3 regions of the Lactobacillus sp. ESL0700 genome follow, and region 1 is predicted to be linked to each of the others. Evidence: predicted binding sites of a transcription regulator. Region 1 holds the regulator's gene; each other region holds the start of a gene.
What was found. Region 1 encodes LexA, which represses DNA repair genes until DNA is damaged. Its sites were predicted from a motif close to CNAACANNTGTTNG; they were not measured.
Positions count from the first base shown of each region.

Region 2: OZX63_RS06975 (sigma factor) is a predicted target of LexA. The motif match lies at 3,578-3,591, and genes of this name have one in related genera.
Region 3: OZX63_RS07790 (Y-family DNA polymerase) is a predicted target of LexA. The motif match lies at 1,986-1,999, and genes of this name have one in related genera.

Region 1 is NZ_CP113930.1:1,195,371-1,200,431, reverse strand. It holds gene OZX63_RS05675 (nucleoside phosphorylase) at 1-718, shown strand, start outside; gene OZX63_RS05670 (uracil-DNA glycosylase) at 903-1,553, shown strand; gene lexA (transcriptional repressor LexA) at 1,579-2,202, opposite strand; gene OZX63_RS05660 (DUF896 domain-containing protein) at 2,345-2,593, shown strand; gene OZX63_RS05655 (YneF family protein) at 2,664-2,882, shown strand; gene OZX63_RS05650 (ABC transporter transmembrane domain-containing protein) at 2,959-4,713, shown strand; gene OZX63_RS05645 (ABC transporter ATP-binding protein) at 4,715-5,061, shown strand, end outside.
Region 2 is NZ_CP113930.1:1,466,991-1,472,051, forward strand. It holds gene nusG (transcription termination/antitermination protein NusG) at 1-86, opposite strand, end outside; gene secE (preprotein translocase subunit SecE) at 188-358, opposite strand; gene rpmG (50S ribosomal protein L33) at 365-514, opposite strand; gene OZX63_RS06965 (1-deoxy-D-xylulose-5-phosphate synthase) at 810-2,546, shown strand; gene OZX63_RS06970 (hypothetical protein) at 2,649-2,864, opposite strand; gene OZX63_RS06975 (sigma factor) at 2,943-3,506, opposite strand; gene rlmB (23S rRNA (guanosine(2251)-2'-O)-methyltransferase RlmB) at 3,722-4,477, opposite strand; gene OZX63_RS06985 (ribonuclease III domain-containing protein) at 4,464-4,907, opposite strand; gene cysS (cysteine--tRNA ligase) at 4,900-5,061, opposite strand, start outside.
Region 3 is NZ_CP113930.1:1,623,203-1,628,263, forward strand. It holds gene OZX63_RS07780 (CPBP family intramembrane glutamic endopeptidase) at 1-216, opposite strand, end outside; gene OZX63_RS07785 (hypothetical protein) at 290-661, opposite strand; gene OZX63_RS07790 (Y-family DNA polymerase) at 654-1,967, opposite strand; gene greA (transcription elongation factor GreA) at 2,142-2,603, opposite strand; gene OZX63_RS07800 (Hsp20/alpha crystallin family protein) at 2,812-3,234, shown strand; gene OZX63_RS07805 (C1 family peptidase) at 3,373-4,695, shown strand; gene OZX63_RS07810 (C1 family peptidase) at 4,789-5,061, shown strand, end outside.

The DNA.
Region 1 (5,061 bases):
ACTTGATCCCGATCATGAACGCGATAAGCTGAATTATCATTTTCCTAAAAAATTGTTGTTTGCATTTATTACTTCTGAGGCAATTGCTGATTTTTTGTCTCAATATCCGCATCGCAAGCTGGGTCATTATGATTGCTTTGACGGTGAGACGCCAATCTATGAAGTTGCTTTCGGTAATGAAAAAGTTACTTTCTGTCAAGCTAAAATCGGTGCCTCAGCTGCTGTCGAACTACTTGATTGGCTGATTAGTTATGGTGTCAAGCAGGTTTTAGCAATTGGCTCAGCTGGAAGCTTGGTTGATTTACCCGAAAACTATTTTTTAGTTCCTGTGAAAGCAATCAGGGATGAGGGCACATCATTTCATTATCTGGCTCCTAGCAACATGATTGATTTGCATTCGGATTATTTATCGCGAGTAGAACAATTGATGGCAGAAAATGACTACAAGATTAAAGAAGTCATTACTTGGACGACCGATGGCTTTTTCCGCGAAACAAAAGACAAGGTGAGTCAGTTTAAACAGCTGGGTGCTTCCTGCGTTGAAATGGAATGTGCAGCAATGGCAGCGTGCGCAAACTTTCGCCACGTTGATTTTGCGCAAATCTTGTTTACGGCCGACTCTTTAAGTAATTTAGAAAAGCATGAGGATCGTGGCTGGGGTAGGGATGCCCACGAGTTAGCCTTACAATTAGCAGCACAAATTTTGGCAAAAATCTAGAATAACGCTTGTGAAATATGTTAATGTGAAACCAGCGTGAAACTACATAGATTTCACAATCTACAAAAGCAAAAGCTGATATAATAGTGATTATAGATAATTTAACCCTGAAACTTTGTGAAGCCTAAACAGCAAGTGAATGTGGAAAGTCTCAAATGTCTTGAAATGAAAGCGATAATACGTGATGAAATATCCAGAATGGTTAATTACAAAAGTGCAAAAAAGAGCACAGGGAATGAAATTAGAAGGATTAAATGAGGGTGCAGGACCAGAAAATCCGGCCTTAATGATTGTTGGCGAAGCTCCAGGACGTGATGAAATTGTCTCGCACGTTCCGTTTCATGGTAGTTCGGGTAAGGAATTAATGAAGTCTTTGGCATTAATTGGTTTAACGCGCGACGATGTTTATATCACTAGCGTCGTTCGTAGTCGGCCATATGCTACTAAAACGGTTTTCAGTAAGAAAGAAAATAAAGAGGTCATTAAGCAGCCAAATCGCAAGCCAACTAAGAAGGAAGTTTTGGCTCATGCACCATTTTTTGATTATGAAATTGCGCATGTTCAGCCTAAAATTATCGTTACTGTTGGCGGCACCGCAATCGAACGCTTACTTGGCCCTGGCCACAGCATTTCGCAAGAACACGGGCAAGTAATTGCGCAAACGCCAATTTTGCAGTTGAATGCTGCTGAAGATGGCTATGAGTGGTCAACGGAAAAATATACGGTGATAATGGAATATCATCCGGCAGCGGTTTTTTATAATCGGAAATTGACGGAAACTATTAAAGAGGATTGGCTCGCACTGAAGCCATATTTAGATAATCAAAAAGACTAGAATGAAAATCCTAGTCTTTTTGAGGTTAATTAATATTATTGCGGTAAAGGCCAACTACCTTACCTAAGATTTGCACGCGGTCAAGAATAATCGGTGCCATTGTGTCATTTTCTGGTTGCAAGCGGTAATGGGTCTTTTCTTTATAAAAGCGCTTGACTGTTGCCTCGTTTTCTTCGGTCATTGCGACAACAATTTCACCATTAATTGCGGAACTTTGCTTACGTACGATAACGTTGTCACCGTTTAAGATACCAGCATTAATCATGCTTTCGCCGTGCACTTTTAACATAAATAGGTCACCAGCGTCATTAGCTAAGTCTGGTGGAAGGGGGAAGTAGTCTTCAATATCTTCAACGGCTAAAATTGGTTGCCCAGCAGTAACAACACCGACAACTGGGATTTCGCTCGGCTTAATTCCTAATGCCCGTTTGCCTTCTGTTGTAATTTCCAAAGCTCGCGGCTTAGTGGCGTCTTTAATTAGTAAACCTTTGCGCTCTAAACGAGATAGGTGCCCGTGAACTGTTGAGGTCGAAGATAAATTAACTGCGGCACAGATTTCACGCACAGTAGGGGGAAAACCACGGTCTGCCACGGTTTCATAAATATAGCGTAATATTTCTAATTGTTTGGAATCATGATTAACAGGCATAATTGCTCCCCATTACTATAAGATAAAATTTCTATAAGGTAAGTTTACCAAAAAGTTTTGCTAAATACAAACAAATGTTCTAAGAACTTAAACTTTTTTTCTTGGGATAAATAGGGTAGACTTTTTTAATAGAGGTGTAAAAATGACTAAAGATGAAGAAAAGAAATCAATCGATCGCATTAATGAATTATATCGTAAAAAAAAGGCTGGCAATTTAACTAAAGAAGAGGAAGAAGAACGTAAAAAATTACATCAAGAATTTTTGAAAAACTTCCGCGCTAGTTTTAAACAAAATATTGAAGATATGGTAATCATTGATAAAAATGGTAAAGAAATCACGTCTGAAAAGGCAAAACAAGCACAAAGGCGCAAAGGTTTAAGAAAAGATTAATTTTAACCTTTAAATTTTAGGCAAGTTTAGGTAAGATATAACTATTGGATATTTTGAGGAGTTAATTTTTATGAATTTGGCATTAGCAATTGTTTTAATCATTGTTGCATTGTTAGTCGGCCTTGTTGGTGGCTTTTACGGTGCAAGATCATATATGAAAAAGTATTTTAAGGAAAATCCACCAATCAGTGAAGATATGATTGTTGCGATGATGTCACAAATGGGACAAAAACCATCTGCCAAGAAGGTTAACCAAGTGATGAACATGATGAAGCATCAAAATAATTAATCTTGAGATTGACTAGCAAAGACGGGGATTGTTCCCCGCCTTTTTTGGTTTGGTGTTGGGTCAGATAGGAATAAAAATGGGAATATTTTTTAAATTAGGTTGGTTTTTTAAAAAGGAAAAGAAACGCTATTTAGTCGGCATTACATTTTTAGCACTAACTTCGGTAGTTAATTTAGTACCACCGCGGATATTGGGCTTGATGGCGGATCAGCTTGACCAAGGACATATTAGTTGGGCACAATATGGTGTCCTAATTTTAGCGATCATTGCGGCAGCGCTATTGTTATATGGCTTCCGTTATTTTTGGCGCAAACAAATTTGGGGTGGCGCAGCCGAGTTAGAGCGGCAATTACGTTCAAAATTATTTAACCACTTCATGGAAATGGACCGGACGTTTTATCAGCGTCACCGAACCGGTGACTTGATGGCGCACGCAACAAATGATGTCTCGGCAATTCAAGATGTTGCTGGCGCGGGCGTTTTGACTTTGGTCGATTCGCTAATTATGAGTGTCTCAACCATGATTGCGATGATTATTTTCGTTGACTGGCGGTTAACGATTTTGGCGTTATTGCCGTTGCCGGTTTTGGCATGGGGTGCATGGCAGTTGGGTAACCAGCTGCATGATGCCTTTGATAAGTCACAGGCCGCGTTCTCACGGTTAAATAATAAGACGCAAGAATCAGTTTCTGGGATTAAAGTTATCAAAACTTTCGGTCAAGGAGCTGAAGATACGGCTGCGTTTGACCAGATGGTTGATGACACGATCAAGATTAATAAAAAAGTCTTCAAATGGGATGCATTGTTTGACCCGCTAGGAACAATTATTATTGGTCTAACATACACGATTACGATTATTTACGGTGGCATAATGGTTGCTAACAAGACCTTAACAATTGGTCAACTAGTTTCCTTTATTGCTTACATTGGTAACATGGTCTGGCCGATGTTTGCGATTGGTTATCTCTTCAATATTTTGGAGCGGGGAAGCGCCAGTTACGATCGGGTTGAAAAGTTGCTTGATGAAAAGCCACAAATTACGGATGAGCATGCAGATCAAAGTATCACTGCCGATGATTTAAGTGGTGACTTGAATTATCACATCAACTCATTTGCATATCCTGATGAACCACAACTGCCAGTTTTGCAGCAAATTGATTTCACACTGAAAAAAGGCCAAACCTTGGGTCTTGTGGGTAAGGTCGGTTCTGGGAAAACAACAATTATTCAGCTGCTTTTGCGTGAGTTTGACAAGTATGATGGCCTGATAACATTGAATGGTCATGATATTCGGACAATACCGCTTGATGTATTATTGCAGCAAATATCTTACGTTCCACAAAATAATTATCTTTTTTCAACGTCAATACAAAAGAATATTGCTTTTTCGCAAGCTGATGCATCTGAAGAAGCAATTATTAGTGCGGCTAAAAAGAGTGACTTGCACAACGATATTTTGGAAATGCCAGCTGGCTACAAGACTTTAGTTGGTGAAAACGGCGTTTCATTATCCGGTGGTCAAAAGCAGCGGATGTCAATTGCCCGAGCACTACTTAAGCAAAGTAAAATTCTGGTATTAGATGACGCTCTGTCAGCAGTTGACGCACGGACCGAAATGGCAATTCTGCAATCACTGCGTAAAGAACGCGCGGGCAAGACGACCATGATTGCGACGCACCGGTTAACATCGGTCATGAATGCCAATTTGATTTTGGTATTGAAGGATGGCGAGATTGTTGAACGTGGCACTCACGAGCAATTATTGGCTGCAGATGGCTGGTATGCGGAGATGTGGCGGCGACAGGAATTAGAAGAAAAGGTAGGTGAATAAGATGGATGAACGAAACGAATCAGTTTGGTCTAAAGAAATTCCGGTTAGAGAGCAACTCGATATTTTCAAACGGCTTGTCCGGTTTGTACTGCAATTTAAAAACGAAATGATTATTGCCGGAGTTGGCGCGCTGCTTGTTAGTATCATCAATATGCTGTTGCCGTATGGCTTACAGTTCTTTCTTGACAATTATTTAGTTAAAGCTGATGTGACCACCCAAGTGATTATTTTTGCCGGATCATTATATGCTGGTGGATCAGTCATTAAGGGGATTTTGCAGTTTACGTACGAATACTTTTTTGCTCTAGGCTCTGAAAAATCTCTGGAAGGTTTACGGGCAGAATTATA
Region 2 (5,061 bases), 270 kb from region 1:
CGTGATAACAGGTCAGACTTAACTTTATCTTCATAACCTGAGTAAGTATGCAATACGTACCATTGCTTCTTTGTTGTTTCAACCATTTAACTCAATTTCTCCTTTTGATTTTTGGCAAACAAAAAAACCTCGACCGAGGTTCTTTCAACTAATATCCATTATAACACGGATCTAAAATTATTTCTATTTACATCACTATCTGTGTCAAACTACTAAATGCTAAGTCAAGTAGACCCAAATATGCCGCAAACAGGATTGAAGTTACGATAACAATTGCTGTATCGTGACGGTTTTGTTTAGCAGTTGGCCAAGTAACTAACTTCATTTCTTGGACAACACTCTTAAAAAACTTAATCATTAACTCCTACCTCGTTTCCTTATGCACAGTCATTTTACCGCAATGCTTACAAAACTTTTTCAGTTCAAGCCGTTGAGTGCGATTTTTACTTGCCGTGATTGAGTAGTTACGCGAGCCGCAGACGCTGCAGGCCAAAGATGCTTTTTTCACTGCCATAATCTCACTTCCAAACTCTTTTATTTTAGCAAAAAAATACCATATGAGCAATTAATATTGGCCAACAAATTTATTCACTGCGTAACCTTTTTAAAAAATATCTGGCGCAAGTAGCTTGGTTGAGCAAAGACATTGCCGTCATAATTAACCATATTTACGCAATTTTTTGATTACCAATCTTATAAACATCGTGATAAACGTTACTCAGTTCACAATATAATGCTGTAAAAGTATTGGTAAAAGCGGTTTCGGTAGCTGTATAATCTACTTGATACCAACATAAGGAGTATACATTATGAATAAACATCCGCATTATTTATTAAACCAAATTTCTGGCCCTGATGACCTGAAAAAGTTAACGTTGCCGCAACTGGAAACGTTAGCCGAAGAAATTAGAACGTTAATTATCGAAAAAGACACGGCTGTTGGCGGGCACTTTGGCCCCGACCTAGGCATTGTTGAAATGACCATTGCCTACCACTACGTCTTTAATGCACCCCAAGATAAACTAATCTGGGACGTTTCCCACCAGACTTATCCCCATAAAATGCTAACGGGTCGCGCGCAAGCCTGGCTTGATCCCGACCATTACGAAGACGTTTCGCCATATACGGACCCCAATGAAAGTCCCTACGATTATTACGCTGTTGGCCATACCTCGACTTCTATTGCCTTAGCAACAGGAATGGCAAAGGCTCGCGACCTTCTGGGCAATCACGAAAACATCATGGCGTTAATCGGCGATGGGGCAATGACTGGCGGCCTGGCTTATGAGGGCTTAAACAACGCGGCAATTGAGCCGCACAATCTGGCTATTGTGGTTAACGACAATCAATGGTCGATTGATAAAAACGTGGGCGGCCTTGTTACTGCCTTAAAGAAATTACGCGACACAAATGGCAAGTCACCAGAGAATCCTTTTACAGCAATGGGATTTGACTATCATTATGTTGCAGACGGCAACGATCTTGCGGCAATGATTGTAGCTTTTCAACAAATTAAAGACGTAGATCATCCAATTTTATTACATATTAATACGCTCAAAGGTAAGGGCTATGCACCTGCGCTTAAAGATGAAGAGGCTTATCACTGGGCTTCTGCTGATTTGTTGGCAGGTAAAGATAAGACTGCTACTAGTCCGAGCGCTAATTCGGTTGCCATTGCTACTGTTGAAGATGAAATTAAGGCCGGCAAGCAAGCAATGATTATCAATGCCGCCATTCCACGCAGCTTTGGTCTTGATGAGTTTAAAAATAACTATCCTGACCACTACACCGATGTCGGAATTGCCGAGCAAGAGTCCGTTGCTTTTGCCGCTGGCTTTGCTAAGGAAGGCGCCATTCCAGTTTTATTTGAAAATTCGAGCTTCTTGCAGCGTGCGTTCGACCAGCTGTCACATGATGTCGCCGCCAACGATTTACCCGTTGTAATGGTCATCGGCAATAACGGCATCACCACCCAATCAAAAACGCACCTTGGACTGTTTGATCAAGTGCTAGTTGCCAACTTACCTAACTGGATTTACCTTGCACCAACCTCCCTTGCCGAAGAAAGGGCCATGCTCAAGTGGGCAATCAACCAGAGCCAACATCCCGTTGCCATCAAGCTGCCAACTAAGCCAGTCCCAGAAGATGGCGCTAGTATTTTAACCGATTATAGCGCCATCCATTACCAAGTATCTCCTGGTAAAAGTGTTGCTGTGATCGCACTTGGTGACTTTTACCAGTTAGGTCAACAAGTCGCCGCTAAAATTGGTGCCACGCTAGTTAATCCACTTGCGGCCAATATTTTAGATAAGCCAACGCTGGATAAACTAGCCCAAGAAAACCAAGTCATTGTCACAATTGAAGATGATCTGATCGACGCTGGCCTAGGGCAAAAGATTGCTTCATACTTAGGTAACAAAGATGTTAAGGTTTTAAATTATGGGCAAAAGCGCGTCTACACCGATCAGTTACCGCTTGAAACCAATTATCACGATAACCACCTTACTGCTGACCAAATTATTAGCGACTTAAATTCCTTATTATAATTAATTGCCAAACAAAAAGCAGCTACTCAAATGAGCAGCTGCTTTTCTAGTGGTCAAACTTAATGCGTAACCACCGGGCGTAGAACATTGTAATAGTCGGATTTACTTCTTAAGATTTTCGTTTACAAAGGATTCGATTTTATCATCAGTGTCTTTTAGGAACGGAAGCATATCTGCTTCTGTCTTCATGGTATCTCTACCATTCTTTTCCATAAAATAGTCCCAAAGGGCATCTCTAACTGGAAGATCAGAATCACTCCAGTCAAAAACTTCCTTCATGTGACGATCCAACAATGCAGTCTTTTCAATCTCTGCCATCTTAATTACCTCCTAAAAATTAATTCTACAAGGTCTATTATACCGCATTTTTACATAATCATATAATATTATTATTTTTCATAACAGTGTCTTACGCATTTTTTGCATAAGTCGTGAGCGTGCACGCACTAGAGCCACCTGCTCTATCTGCAATTTCTGTAAGACCTCCTCTTGATGCCAAACGCCCAAAGCAATTAATAAAGTCTTAATTTCTAAATCTGATAACTGGGCAAATAGTTCGGTGAATTTTTCACTAACTGGAATTTCTGCCAGTTGTGTTGTTTTCTGGTGCAACTGCTCGATGCCCTTTTCCATTGCTGCTTCAAGTGAAGTTGCCTGCGCAAGTGCGCGCCGCCTATATGCCATGTCATGACGAAGCAGTGACCTAGCATGATTATGAAGCCTGGTCTTAAAATAGCTGCCAAACTTGCCTTTGCCCTGTTCATAACTCATAGCTGCTTGGTAGCACACAATCAGCGCATCTTGATCCCAATCCTGACCATCATAACAACGCACAAAGTATTTTTGCTTAATACTATTAATTAACGGCCGATAAAAGTAACATAATTCTACCAATGCATCGTCACTGCCAGCTTGAACTTGCTTAATTAATTTTTGCTCGTATGCTTCTGTTAACTGCATCTTCTTTCTCCTTATATTAATTCGAAAAACTAATTAAGGTGAGAATACTGATTTTTTTAATTACAAAATATCGAACGCGCGTTCAGACGGCGCAATCAAATTTATTTGCTCAGAGCAGCAAAAACAAAAACTAGCTTTTGTTGAAAGCGCGTTAATTCAGAAAAAATTATCGCTTTAAACAAAAAACAGCTGCAATTGCAAGCTGTCTATCTATGTTATTTAAGTGGATTGCGGCTATTTAGCATCTGATAAAGTAAGACCCCAGTTGCCACACTAGCATTCAGTGACTGAACATGGCCCACCATTGGCAGAGTAAGCATCTGATCCATCTGCTCTTTCAAAAGTCGAGCAATACCCTTGCCCTCATTACCAATGACCAGCACCGTTTTACCCTTAGCATTCCACTCACGGTAATCAGTGCCCTGCATATCGGTGCCAAACAACCAGTAGCCGCGCTTTTTCAACAACTGACTGGTTTGAACAAGATTATTAACGCGGGCAACTGGCACATAATCAATCGCTCCCGTTGATGTCTTAGCAACAACAGACGTTAAGCCAGTCGCATGACGTTTAGGAATAATAATCGCATCAACGCCCGTTGCATCAGCTGACCGTAAAATTGAGCCCAAATTATGCGGATCTTCAATTGAGTCAAGCATTAACAAAAACGGTTCTTTGCCTTGCTCATCAAATTGATCAAGTAATTGCTCTAGGTCTGCATATTCAAAGCTAGCAACGGTCAAGACCAAGCCTTGGTGGTTGCCACCCTGCACTAACCGGTCCAGCTTAGTTTTAGGGACAGTTTGTATAACAATCCCCTTCTTTTTAGCTAAGCCATAAACCTCATTGGCGAAGCTATCCTGCACACCTTGCTGTAAAAACACCTTGTTAATTCGCTCAGCATCTTGTGTCTTTAAAAAATCAACCCCAGCATGCCGACCGAAAACAAAATCTTTATCAATTGAAGTCATAGTTATCAATCCCGCCTTCCTCAACAGTCTGAATGCACCACGTTGTCAATTCACGGACGCGGTCTTTTTTATCTAATAAATCCAAATAACCCCATACAGCTTCAAAGCCCGTTGACAACTGGTAAGTTGCTAGGCTAGTGTTTTTGGCCTTAGTATGAGTCTTCGCATTTCGTCCCCGGCGAAAAGTTGCCAGTTCATCTTCGGTAAGCAGCTGCTCATCCTGCAACTTGGTAATCAGTGCTGCTTGCGCCTTAGCCGAGACGTAATGCGTTGCTTCGCGCTGCAATACCTGCGGCTTCACAATGCCGCCTTTCAATAAATGGCGTCTAATAAATAACTCGTATACAGCATCCCCCAAATACGCCAGCGTCTGCCCGCTGAGCGTATCTGGATTAACTTTTTCTTCCGTTAACTTTTTAATTTTAGTCACGTGTCCACCTTGTTCCCTGTGGGGTATCCTGAATTGTAATCCCCAGTTCTTTTAATTGATCGCGCAATTGGTCGCTCTTAGCCCAATCCTTGTTTTTGCGTGCTTCATCGCGTGCCTTAACCAATGCCGTAATTTCCTCATCATCACTTGTTTG
Region 3 (5,061 bases), 430 kb from region 1:
TGACAGACTGCGATCAAAGAAGCGTTGCTCACGATTGAAACGATAAATGAAAAACAGCAAAACCATTAGAGAAATTAATGCAAATAAAATTAAATCCCATATACGAATTGGTGAATTTATAGTAACTAACTTAACCGTGCCAGCAGCCATTAAATAGCCGATGAAGTAAACAATATAGCGGAATAAGTTGCCCTCTCTTGATGCTGGTGTATTCACAAAAATTACCTCTATCCATTTGTGTACCCTACAAGTCCCATATTATAGCAAAAAAAGACAGTTTTATGAAATTTCAAATTAAATTTTTCCATTTTAATTCTATATTATTAATGTCGGCTAAAGCAACACTTTGATTAGCAATAATAATTTTATCTTCATAATAGCCACTCACGAAGCCAACAATATCCGCAGGCATACGATCATTTTCATCGACTATCTTGACTTGCACACGCACCAGCTGATGATTACTGTAAGCCTCTAGCAGCCTGCTACCTATTTCCTCTTGAGTCAGCGTTCTCTTACATGGGTGCCGAACGCTGCGTTTATCGCGGTCCTTATTTATCATCATTGTATGGTCACTTAGGAAAAAGCCGGTCCATTTTTTCATCCCGCGGTCCTGATAATTTTTGAAAAAATCCTGCACAATCTTATCAAAATCACTCATAAGCATTCCCGCCGTTATGTCCGCCCACAAGGTTGCTCCGCTGAATTGCTGTTGCCCCTTTTAATAAGCTTGAGGCCTTAACTAAACTAGTAAAGCCATACTTTTGGCGAATTTTATCAACTGTCATGATAAAATTACGCTTTTTAATCTGGCGCTCTGGCTGCATAAAGAAAGTCAGCTGCTGACTAGTATCAGGCACTAGCTGACTATAATTAACGCCCAAAGTTCGAACGGTCTCGCCATGCCAATTTTTACGAAAAAGTGCCACTAATTCTGCGACTAGCAAGTCGTTATCGTTAGTTGGGGTAATCTTCTGTTGAACACTAAAGCCTTTCCGCTGGCCCTCTTGCTCATACTGGTTGAAGCCAACTGCCAAATTGACACACCCCGCCTGCAACTGGTGCGCCCGAATCCGCGCTGCCACTTGTTCACCGATTTCACGCAGGACAATTTCAATCTCTTGTTGGTCCGTGTAATCCCGCATTAAAACCTGTGAATTGCCGTAGTGCTTCATTTTGGGGACAAATTTGTCGCTGATAATACTACGGTCAACGCCCCAACTCATGGCAAATAGCTGCTCCCCAATCACGCCAAATTCTTTAGTCAAAATCGCGGGATCAGTGTGAGCCAAATCATACATATTATTAATCTGCAACCGCCGCAATCGCTTCGCCGTTCGTTTGCCAATTCCCCAAACATCTTCAAGATTAGGAATTTGCCAAATTGTATCCGGCACATCAATATAATGCCACGCCGCAATCATTGAGCGCCGGTGCTTAGCGGCAATATCCATCGCTAACTTTGCCAGCAAGGGATTTTCACCAATTCCGCAAGTTGTATACAGTCCCAAAGTTTGACGGATTTCTTGCTGAATTTTGCGGGCAACAAGGTACGGGTCATCACCAAATAAGTGCCATGATTTAGTCATGTCAATCATGCTTTCGTCGATTGAATAAACGTGAATGTCCTCCTCTGCCGCGTACTTACGAAAAATCTGCAAGACCTGCATACTGCGCTTGATATAGAGGTTCATGTGCGGCTCGACTAGCATTAAATCTGGCGCCTGCTTTTTAGATGGCAAATCACGCGCACGCATCACATTAGTTAAACCGTATTTTTTCTTAGCCAACGGTGACGCTGCCATAATTAGGCCCGAACCAAATTTAGTATCTGGTTGGTGCGACAAAACTGCTAAAACAGCCTTCATCGGATTAAGACCTAGCCGGATCGCCTCGCAACTAGCAAAGAACGACTTGTTATCAATCATAAAAATTACGCGATGTGGCTCATAGCAATAATCATACATAGTGACACTTCCTTATTGCAAACATTTGTTCGCTATTAATTAAAACTATTATACGAACTTTTGTTCGAACAATCAAGAACAAGTGCGGAGTAATTAACGTTTTTTGTTCAACATTCTTATATTTCTAAACTTAACGCAAAAGACACAATCCGAAAAAATTCAGATTGTGTCTTCTTATTTAATAGCCATGATTGTTACTTGGTATTCCCCTGCTGGAGCTGCCACAGTTACCGTTGTATTTACCGATTGCTTCATAATTGCCTGACCTAGCGGCGAGTCAAATGCCACTTTACCCTCGTCTAAGTTAGCTTCCATGCGACCAACGATGCGGTATTCTTCGGTTTCATCATCACCAGCAAACTTTAATGTCACTTTTTTTCCTAAGTCAACCTTGCCATTATCGGTCTTTTCCACAATTTCGGCATACTTTAATTGCTTATCCAAGTAACGCAACCTGCTTTGCAAGTGCCCCAGGTCGCGTTTGGCCTCCGTGTATTCGGTATTTTCGGATAAATCACCTAGACTGCGTGCCTCCTGCAAAATCTTAATTCTGCGGGGGCGATCCTTTTTTAAATCAGCAATTTCATCCTTAATTTTTTGGTAGCCTTCCGGTGTCATTTTTTGATAATAAACCACAAATATTACTCCTCTAGTTTTTTGATTTAAAATTATCCACAAGCAAAATAGCTAGTCATAGCAAGCTTTCTTTCTTAAATTTAGCACTCTAAAATTAAGAGTGCTAAATATTTCCATTTTTCAAATCTGCCTACTATAATAATCAGTGTAAGGAAGAAATGAAAGTCTTCTTTACCAATAATTTAATTTTTGAAAGGAAGTTTTTACTATGGCACAAGATTTAACGAATCGTCACAATAACTTATTTGACGCAATGAATGATTGGTTTGACCTTCCACAGAAATTTTTTGATGATAACGAAATGGCAAAATTAATGCAGGCTGATGTTGCTGAAAACGACAAGAACTATGTTGTTAAAGTTGACATGCCCGGTATGGACAAGGAAAAGATTAATTTAAACTACAGTAACGGGATTTTGAGCGTATCCGGCTCTAGAAAATCATTCAAAGATTTGTCTAAAGATGACAGCATTATCCACCGCGAAAGAAGCGAAGGACACATTTCTCGTAGCTTTAGATTACCAAATGTAGTTGCAAGTGAGATTCATGCAAAGTATGATAAAGGTGTATTGACTATCACCCTGCCAAAGCAAAATGCTGGCAGCAATGATAACTCGATTTCAATCGATTAACTTATTATTATACTTGCAAGAAGTCTCAGATAAGTTGCCAATACAAGTAATTCTCTAAAACGAGTTCAGCTATTGAACTCGTTTTTCTTTTGCCCTAAAATATTTATTAATAATTAATTAAAAAAGGAGCATTATTTAATGAACCATCAACTCTCATTTCAAGAATTGGCAAAATATTCTGCTGACTTCAACAAGCAACCACAAAATCAGGTTATTGCCCGTGCTGCCCAAAAGAGTGGCATTTTCGCGGCTTCCTATAATGAACAAAAAGCCAGCAATGACCTTAACCGCGTCTTCTCAACAGAACTTGATGTCGGCCAAGTTACAGCACAAAAGCATTCCGGACGCTGCTGGGAATTTGCTGCTCTCAATGTTTTGCGTCACTACTTTGGTAAAAAGTACCACACCAAAGATTTTACTTTCTCACAAAGTTATAATTTTTTCTGGGATAAAATCGAACGCGCCAATATTTTTTATAACAACATTATTAAAACGGCGGACCAAGACCTCGACTCACGAACTGTGCGCAAGTATCTGGCAAGTGCTGGTCAAGACGGCGGCCATTGGCAATTAGCTGCTGCTTTAGTGCAAAAGTACGGCGTCGTCCCAAGTTACGCAATGCCAGAAAGCTTCAACGCCAACAATACCGATGCTTTGAAGATGGCTCTAGGCAAAAAAATGCGCAAGGATGCTTTAGTATTGCGCCAATTAAAGCAAGCTGGTAAAGACACCGAGGCTGCAGAAGCACAAGACCACTTTTTAAGTGAAATTTACCGCATGACGGCGATTGCTGTTGGCGAGCCACCCAAGAAATTCGACTTAGAATACCGTGATGACAATAAAAAGTATCACTTAGATAAGGACCTAACGCCGCAAATATTCTACCAAAAGTATCTTGGCGACCTCGACTTAGACGACTACGTTGTCTTAACAAATTCACCTAACCATGAATATAACAAATTGTACGGCTATTCTGCCGATAATAATGTGGCTGGCTTATGCGAAATTAAGCTACTCAACGTCCCGATGACCTACCTTGCAGACGCAACAATTAAGCAGCTCAAGGATGACGAAGCAGTCTGGTTTGGCAACGATGTTTTGCACGAATTAGACCGGCCGCAAGGATACCTCGACTCGCAACTTTACCAAATGGGCAGCCTCTTTGATGTTGACTTAAAGATGTCCAAGGCTGATCGCTTGCGAACAGGCGAAGCTAACTTCTCACACGCCATGACTTTTGTTGGTGTTGATGAAGATCAAGGCGAAGTGCGCCGCTGGAAAGTTGAAAACTCTTGGGGCGACCAAGTTGGTAAGAACGGCTACTTTGTGATGAGCAATGACTGGTTTAACGACTACGTTTATGAAGTTGCTGTTCACAAAAAGTATTTGACACCAGAACAACTGGCTCTAGCAGAAGGCCCAATTGCCGAAGATTTGCCAGTTTGGGACCCATTAGGCTAATAAATAAAAAACTGAGTTCAGCAATTGAACTCGGTTTTCTTTTAGCTTAAAATTAAAGAGTAATTCAAAAAAGATTAAAAAGGGAGAACAGAAATGGGACACAAATTAACTGTGCAAGAACTCGAAAAGTTCGCTGACAACTTTAACGAGAATCCGAAAAACCAAGTCGTTGCTCGCGCTGCTCAAAAGAGCGGTGTTCAGATGGCTTCATATAATGAACGCGTACAAGGTGAATTGACCCGGGTCTTTTCAACAGAATTAGATACGGAAAATGTCACTAACCAGCGCCAATCTGGTCGTTGCTGGGAATTTGCGACGCTAAATATTTTGCGCCACAACTTTGGTAAAAAATACCACGTTAAAAAT